DNA from 2 places in the Flavonifractor sp. An9 genome. Region 2 is predicted to be linked to the other one. Evidence: predicted binding sites of a transcription regulator. Region 2 holds the regulator's gene; the other holds the start of a gene.
The links. The regulator Rex, encoded in region 2, represses fermentation and respiration genes when NADH is low (regulators of the CRP and FNR family bind a similar motif). The targets are predictions, from matches to a motif close to ATTGTTAANNNNTTAACAAT.
Positions count from the first base shown of each region.

Region 1: a site for Rex is predicted at 1,433-1,452, ahead of B5G40_RS12730 (V-type ATPase subunit subunit G family protein). Genes of this name have one in related genera too.

Region 1 is NZ_NFHC01000021.1:45,951-49,157, forward strand. Features, by position in the region: gene B5G40_RS12725 (DEAD/DEAH box helicase) at 1-1,352, shown strand, start outside; gene B5G40_RS12730 (V-type ATPase subunit subunit G family protein) at 1,670-1,984, shown strand; gene B5G40_RS12735 (V-type ATP synthase subunit I) at 1,984-3,207, shown strand, end outside.
Region 2 is NZ_NFHC01000006.1:46,997-50,203, reverse strand. Features, by position in the region: gene B5G40_RS06005 (peptidoglycan-binding protein) at 1-710, opposite strand, end outside; gene B5G40_RS06000 (spore cortex-lytic protein) at 723-1,112, opposite strand; gene B5G40_RS05995 (redox-sensing transcriptional repressor Rex) at 1,241-1,873, shown strand; gene B5G40_RS05990 (S-layer homology domain-containing protein) at 1,870-2,982, shown strand; gene B5G40_RS05985 (heavy metal translocating P-type ATPase) at 3,027-3,207, opposite strand, start outside.

The DNA.
Region 1 (3,207 bases), on a different contig from region 2:
ACCTGTCCAGGCTGGAGGTCTTTGTGCTGGACGAGGCCGACCGGATGCTGGACATGGGCTTCATCCACGATGTCCGCCGCATTCTGGGCTGGCTGCCCAAGAAGAAGCAGACCCTCTTCTTCTCTGCCACCATGCCCCCGGAGGTCCAGGGACTGGTGGACTCCCTGCTGGTGAATCCGGTGAAGGTGGCGGTGGACCCGGTGTCCTCCCCGGCGGAGGTCATCGACCAGAAGCTCTACTATGTGGACCGGGGCAACAAGACCAAGCTGCTGGCCTCCCTGATCCTGGAGCCCGACGTGAAGAATGCCCTGGTGTTCACCCGCACCAAGCACGGCGCCAACAAGGTGGCCGGGGATCTGGTGAAGGCTGGCATCGCCGCCGCCGCCATCCACGGCAACAAGAGCCAGACCGCCCGGCAGCAGGCTCTGGCCGACTTCAAGAGCGGCAAAGTCACCGCCCTGGTGGCCACAGATATCGCCGCCCGGGGCCTGGACATCGAGGAGCTGAGCCACGTCTTTAACTACAACCTGCCCGATGTACCCGAGACCTACGTCCACCGCATCGGCCGTACCGGTCGGGCGGGCCACGGCGGCACCGCCATCTCCTTCTGCGACATCAATGAGAAGGAGGAGCTCAAGGGCATCCAGAAGCTGCTGGGCAAGGCCATCCCGGTGGTGGAGGACCACCCCTGGCCCATGGAGGTCTTTGAGCCCCTGCCCAAGGATAAGAAGGGCCGGATTATCAACCCGGAGGACGCCGAGGCCCGGGCCGCCGCCAAGGAGAAGCGCCGCCAGCGGGATGCCGCCAACAAGGCCGCCGCTGCCGAGCGCAAGGCCAAGGCTGCCCAGAAAGCGGCTGAGGCGGCGGAGCAGCCTGCCCCCGCCCAGCTGGAACAAAAGAAGAAGTCCAGGCGGGGGGTACGCAACAGCGCCACCCTGGAGGAGGCCCTGGTAGCCACCGCTCCCACCCGCCCTGCCGCGCCCGAGCCGGCGTTTGAGGACTTCCACCGGCCCGATCCCCTGGCCAGCGACATCATTATGGATGCCACCGCCCGGCTGCTGGCCTCCCGGAAGCCCGCTCCCCGGTCCGAGAAGACGGAGAACCGGAAGGAAAAGCGGCCCAAGGAGAAGCAGGCCACTCAGGAGAAGACGCCCCAGAAGCAGCCCAAGGCCCAGAGAGGGAAGCAGACGGCGGCCCAGTCCCCCGCCCCCGCCTCCAAGAGCGGACGGAAGAAGCGGGGCGGCAGAGGCCGTGCCGACCGTCCGCCGGAGATCGTGCTGCGCTCCAACGGCCAGAAGGACTCCACCGAGCAGCCCAGCCTGATGAAACCTTACTATCTCAGCGATGACTAACCCCGCCTCCAAGGGCGCGCCGCAGCCGCGGCGCGCCCTTTTTTTACCTGTTTACACTATGGTAAAAATACACAAAATTTTTTGTGAAGAATTTAACGAAGTTTGCGCCATATTAAAATCATGCAAAATATTTAAAGAATTTGCATGATTAACAAAAAAACAGCTGAAAATAAAAAGATTTTGAGGATGAAAAAATGCATATAAAAAACTAAACTCATAATTTTAAAACTTGCAATCAGCCTGGGATTGAAGTATGATTCAGGTAACATCGGGAAAATTGTCCGGAGGGACAAGAGATGGGGAAAGGCGGTGAATGTATGTCTCTGGAAGCGATCAAGCAGGTGACTGAGGCCGAGCAGGCCAACAAGCAGCGCAAGGCGGAGGCCCAGGCCGAGGCCAAGCGCACCGTGGCGGAGGCCGAGCGGGCTGGCAAGGCCCGGCTGGCGGAAGCCCGGGCTCAGGCCGAGGCCCAGGCCCGTGAGTTTATGCGGGCGGCGGAGGAAACGGCGGCCAAGCACGCCGCTGAGGTCAACGCCCAGACGCAGAAGGCCTGCGACGCCCTGCGCTCCAAGGCGGAGGGCCGTCTGGCCGACGCCGCTGAGAGCATCGTGAGAAGGGTAGTGAAGAACTGATGTCCATTGTGAAAATGAAGCGGCTGCGGCTCATCGGAATGCAATCCGAGCGGGAGTCCATGCTGCGGCTGCTTCAGCATTTGGGCTGTGTGGAGATTGACGAGCCGGGGGACCGCAAGGACGACCCCGACTGGGCCAGCCTCACACGGCCGGACACCGGGGCGCTGAACGAGGCCAGGGATGCCCGTTCCAGCGTGGAGAACGCCCTGAAAGCCCTGAAGAAGTACGGCCCCAAACAGAAGGGCGGGCTCCTCACCCCCAGACCGGTGATTACAGAGGGAGAGCTCTTCGACGACGCGGCCTACCGGACCGGCCTGGCGGACGCCGGGCAGCTGGTGGCCCTGGAGCGGAAGATCTCGGCTCTGTACGCCGAGCAGAACAAACTGCGGACTCAAAAGCTGGCGCTGGCTCCCTGGCTGGCGCTGGATATCCCCCTGGAGACGGCCTCTACCCCGGAGGTGGCGGTGTCCTTCGGCACCGTGGCCGCGTCCACCGATCTGGACGCCATGGACGGGGCCCTGGGGGCGGTCACCGACCTGTATGAGCTCATGCGGGCGGGGGCGGACAACGAACTGAAATATCTGGTGTTCCTCTGCCACCGCAGCGTGGAGGAGGACTGCCAGGCGGTGCTCAAGGAGTACGGCTTCTCCCGGGCGGCCCTGCGGGGCTGGACGGGAACGGCGGCGGAGAACGACAAGCGGCTGGATGAACAGCTGGCCGACGCCGCCCGTGAGCTGGAGTCCACCATCGCCCAGGTGGGGGAATACGCCTCCAGAAAGGGCGCCCTGGAGCAGTGCCTGGACCGGGCGGATCAGGAGATCGCCCGGGAGGAGGCCCGCTGCCGCCTGCTGGACAGCAGCTCCGCCTTCTTCCTGGAGGGCTGGGTACCTGTCCCCGACGAGAAAAAGCTGCTGGAGCAGCTGGGGCAGTACACCTGCTGCTGGGAGACCCAGGACCCGGCGCCCGAGGACTACCCGGTGGTGCCGGTGAAGCTGAAGAACAACCGCTTTACCGAGCCGCTGACCACCATTACGGAGATGTACTCCCTGCCCGCCTATGACGGTGTGGACCCCAACGGGCTGATGATGCCCTTCTATGTGTTCTTCTTCGGCTTCATGTTCGCCGATCTGGGCTACGGCCTGATCCTGGCGGGGGCCTGCGCCTTCATCAACCACAAGGTCCACCCCAAGGGTGGCTTCGGACAGCTGATCCGGCTGATGATC
Region 2 (3,207 bases):
AAGATGGACTGGAATTTCTCTACCGCTGCCTCCGTAGTGGGACCAAAAACCCCGTCCACCGGGTAGACCTTGGGTATGGCTGGGTAGTCCCGGGAGATACGGTTGAGCATGACCTGGATGCGCTGGACCGCCTCGCCTCTGTCTCCCCGGCGGATAGGATAGCCGGGGTAGGAGTAGCGGATGCCCTGGACCGGGGCGTTGGTCACCAGCTCAATGTTATCGCCGTAGTAGGAGCGCAGGATGGTCATATAGTCCGCCCCCTGTTCCGCCATGGCCTGGCTGCCCCACTGGGACAGCCCGTCGCAGGTGACGGTGGTGCCGTTGCAGAATTTGGCGGCCAGAGGCTCTACAAAGCCGATGCGCCGTATGTAGGAGTTGAACATCTCATCCACCAGCTGGCTGATATTTTCAAAGATGTTACGGCCCTTGATAAATTTCTGGTCGTAGGCGGTGGAGGAGGTGATATTGAAGGGGTAGCCCCGGCTGGGATAGAACTCGGTGTATACCCGGTTAAGTGCGAAAGAGATGATGGCCAGGATGTTGGCCTGGAGGGCGGCGGGCTCCCAGGTGGGGTAGATCTCGCTGGAGGCCACGTTTTTCACATACTCCGGAAAGGATACCGTCACATTCTCCGCGCTGGAGCCCGGCGGGCCCAGATGGACGGTGATGTATTGCGGCACATAGGGGGTAATGGGCAGCGATTCTGGCATGGTATCCCTCCTTTACAGATTCTGAGGCGGTACGTTGACCGGGTCCTCCGGCAGCAGAATGGCAGACTGCTCCGGCAGAGGGATGAGCTCCAGCTCCTGCAAGGTCTGGGTGCCGGCAAAGATCTGGACGTTCTCCACCACCAGCAGTTCATAGCCCGGGGTCTCAGCCCAGATATCACACACGGCAAAGGGAGTGACGGTGCCGGGAGACTCGCTGGCTGAGGCGTCAGGCGTTTCTACCTGAACCGGTGTGGTGCGGCCATTGGCGTCGGTGACCCGCAGGGCCAGCAGGGTGTGGCGTCCTTCGGTGCCCCGCTGGGTAAAAGCTACGGTGGCGCCTGCCACCGGGATCTGGGCCCGGGACGTAAATACCCGGGTCAGAATGGTTCCTGTTGCGGCCAAGTTGCATTCCTCCTTTTCTTTCCACTCTATGCCGTCAACGGAGGAATTGCCCGTGAGGCGTTGACATCGGGGCCGGTTTTGAGTAAACTGAATAGGAAAGATATCCTCTGGAACGAGTGTGATGGCGCATGAGAAAGCAAAAGGTGTCCAGTGCGGTGATTCGGCGGCTGCCCCGGTATTACCGCCATTTGACGGACCTGCATACGGCCGGTGTGGAGCGTATTTCATCCAGTGCTCTGGGCCGCTCCATGGGATTGACAGCCTCCCAGATCCGGCAGGATCTGTCCTGCTTTGGGGAATTTGGCCAGCAGGGATATGGTTATAACGTGGAGAAACTGCGGGATGAGATCTCTGATATCCTGGGTATGAACCGGGGACATACGGCGGTTATTCTGGGCGCGGGCAATCTGGGCCGGGCCCTGATGGAGAACTTCCACTTTGAGCGCTCGGGTGTGGCGCTGGCCGCGGCCTTTGACGTGGCCCCGGAGATCGTGGGCCAGACTCGCTCTGGCGTGCCCATTTATCATGTGGATCGGCTGGAGGAGTATCTGGTGGAGCATCCGGCCAGCATCGGTGTATTGACCGTGCCCCGGAGCGTTGCCAATACCACCGCCAGTCGACTGGTGCGAGCCGGTGTACGGGGTATCTGGAATTTTACTAACAGCGAGCTGACGGTGGAGGCGCCGGGCGTGGTCATTGAAGATGTTCACTTTGCGGACAGCCTGTTGGCCCTCAGCTATATGATCTCGGAGGACGCATGAAAAAAGCAGCGGCAATCTTGCTTGCCGGGGTGATCCTGGTGAGCTGCGGGGCGGTGGTAGCCGCCGACCAGTCTTTGGTGAGCAAAAGTTATGTAAATGGTACGTTTACCGATGAGGCCCTGAAGCAGGCGGAGCAGCGGGTGGAGGAATTGACGGCACCTGTCTATCATCAGGCGCTGAACCAACTCAACAGCGAGCATTCCGCATATTTGGCCCAAGCAGGCGGAACGTCCGGACTCAATGACCTGCGCTTTAAAAAGGGCGATGTGCTGACCCTTACCTCCGGCTCCGGTGTGATGCTGCTGGCAGGAAGTGCTACGGCCTCCGGTGGCGTGCTGGTGGATACAACGGCAGGCAATACGGTGGCCTCCGGCAGTGGCCTGACTGCCCGCCACCGCTGTCTGGCAGGGGAGAGCGCCGCTGTGGCGGTGACTGTGACCTCTGATACTGCAGTCCTCTGTCTGGAGGGAAGCTATACCCTCTCCGCCAGCGGAAACGTAGATTATAACGCGATGGCTGACGGTCTGACTAAGATGGGTCTTCTGAAGGGCACCGGCGCCACCTACGGCTCCGGCTATGAGCTGGAGCGCCAGCCGGTCCGGGTGGAGGGCCTGGTCATGTTCATTCGCCTGTTGGGGGAGGAACAGGCCGCCCTGTCCAGTACGGCAACCAATCCCTTTGTGGACAGCCCCAGTTGGGCCGACCGCTATCTGGCCTATGCCTATGAAAAGGGCTACACTACCGGCATTGGTACCAACGCCGCCGGTCAGCTGGTCTTTGCCCCCAACAACACCATTACGGCAGGGGAGTATATGACCTTTGTGCTCCGGGCGCTGGGTTATTCCGAGACTGGCACCAATCCTGACTTTACCTGGCAGACTGCCATGGAGGCGGGGGTAACGCTGGGTGCCATCCGTCAGAGTGAACGCACCATGCTGGAGAGCGGCACCTTCCTGCGGGCCCAGGTAGTCTATCTGTCGGTGTGCGCCCTCTCTGCTCCCACCAAGGACGGCGGAATCCTGCTGGACCGCACTGCCTCCAACGGCGGGTATGACAAGGCCACCATGCAGACCGTGCTGAACGAGGTTTCCGCCCTGCGTCTGAGTTAAATGCACAACACAAAAAACGCGAGCCGTAAGGCTCGCGTTTTTTATTACATCTTGGCGGTGCGCATGGCCCGCATGGCGTTGAGAATGGCGATAACAGAGACTCCAACATCTGCAAAGACGGCCTCCCACAGATTGGCCAGACCCAGAGCACTGAGCACCAGCACAAGCAGTTTTACCCCCAGAGCAAACACGATGTTCTGACGGACAATAGCCAGAGTGCGGCGG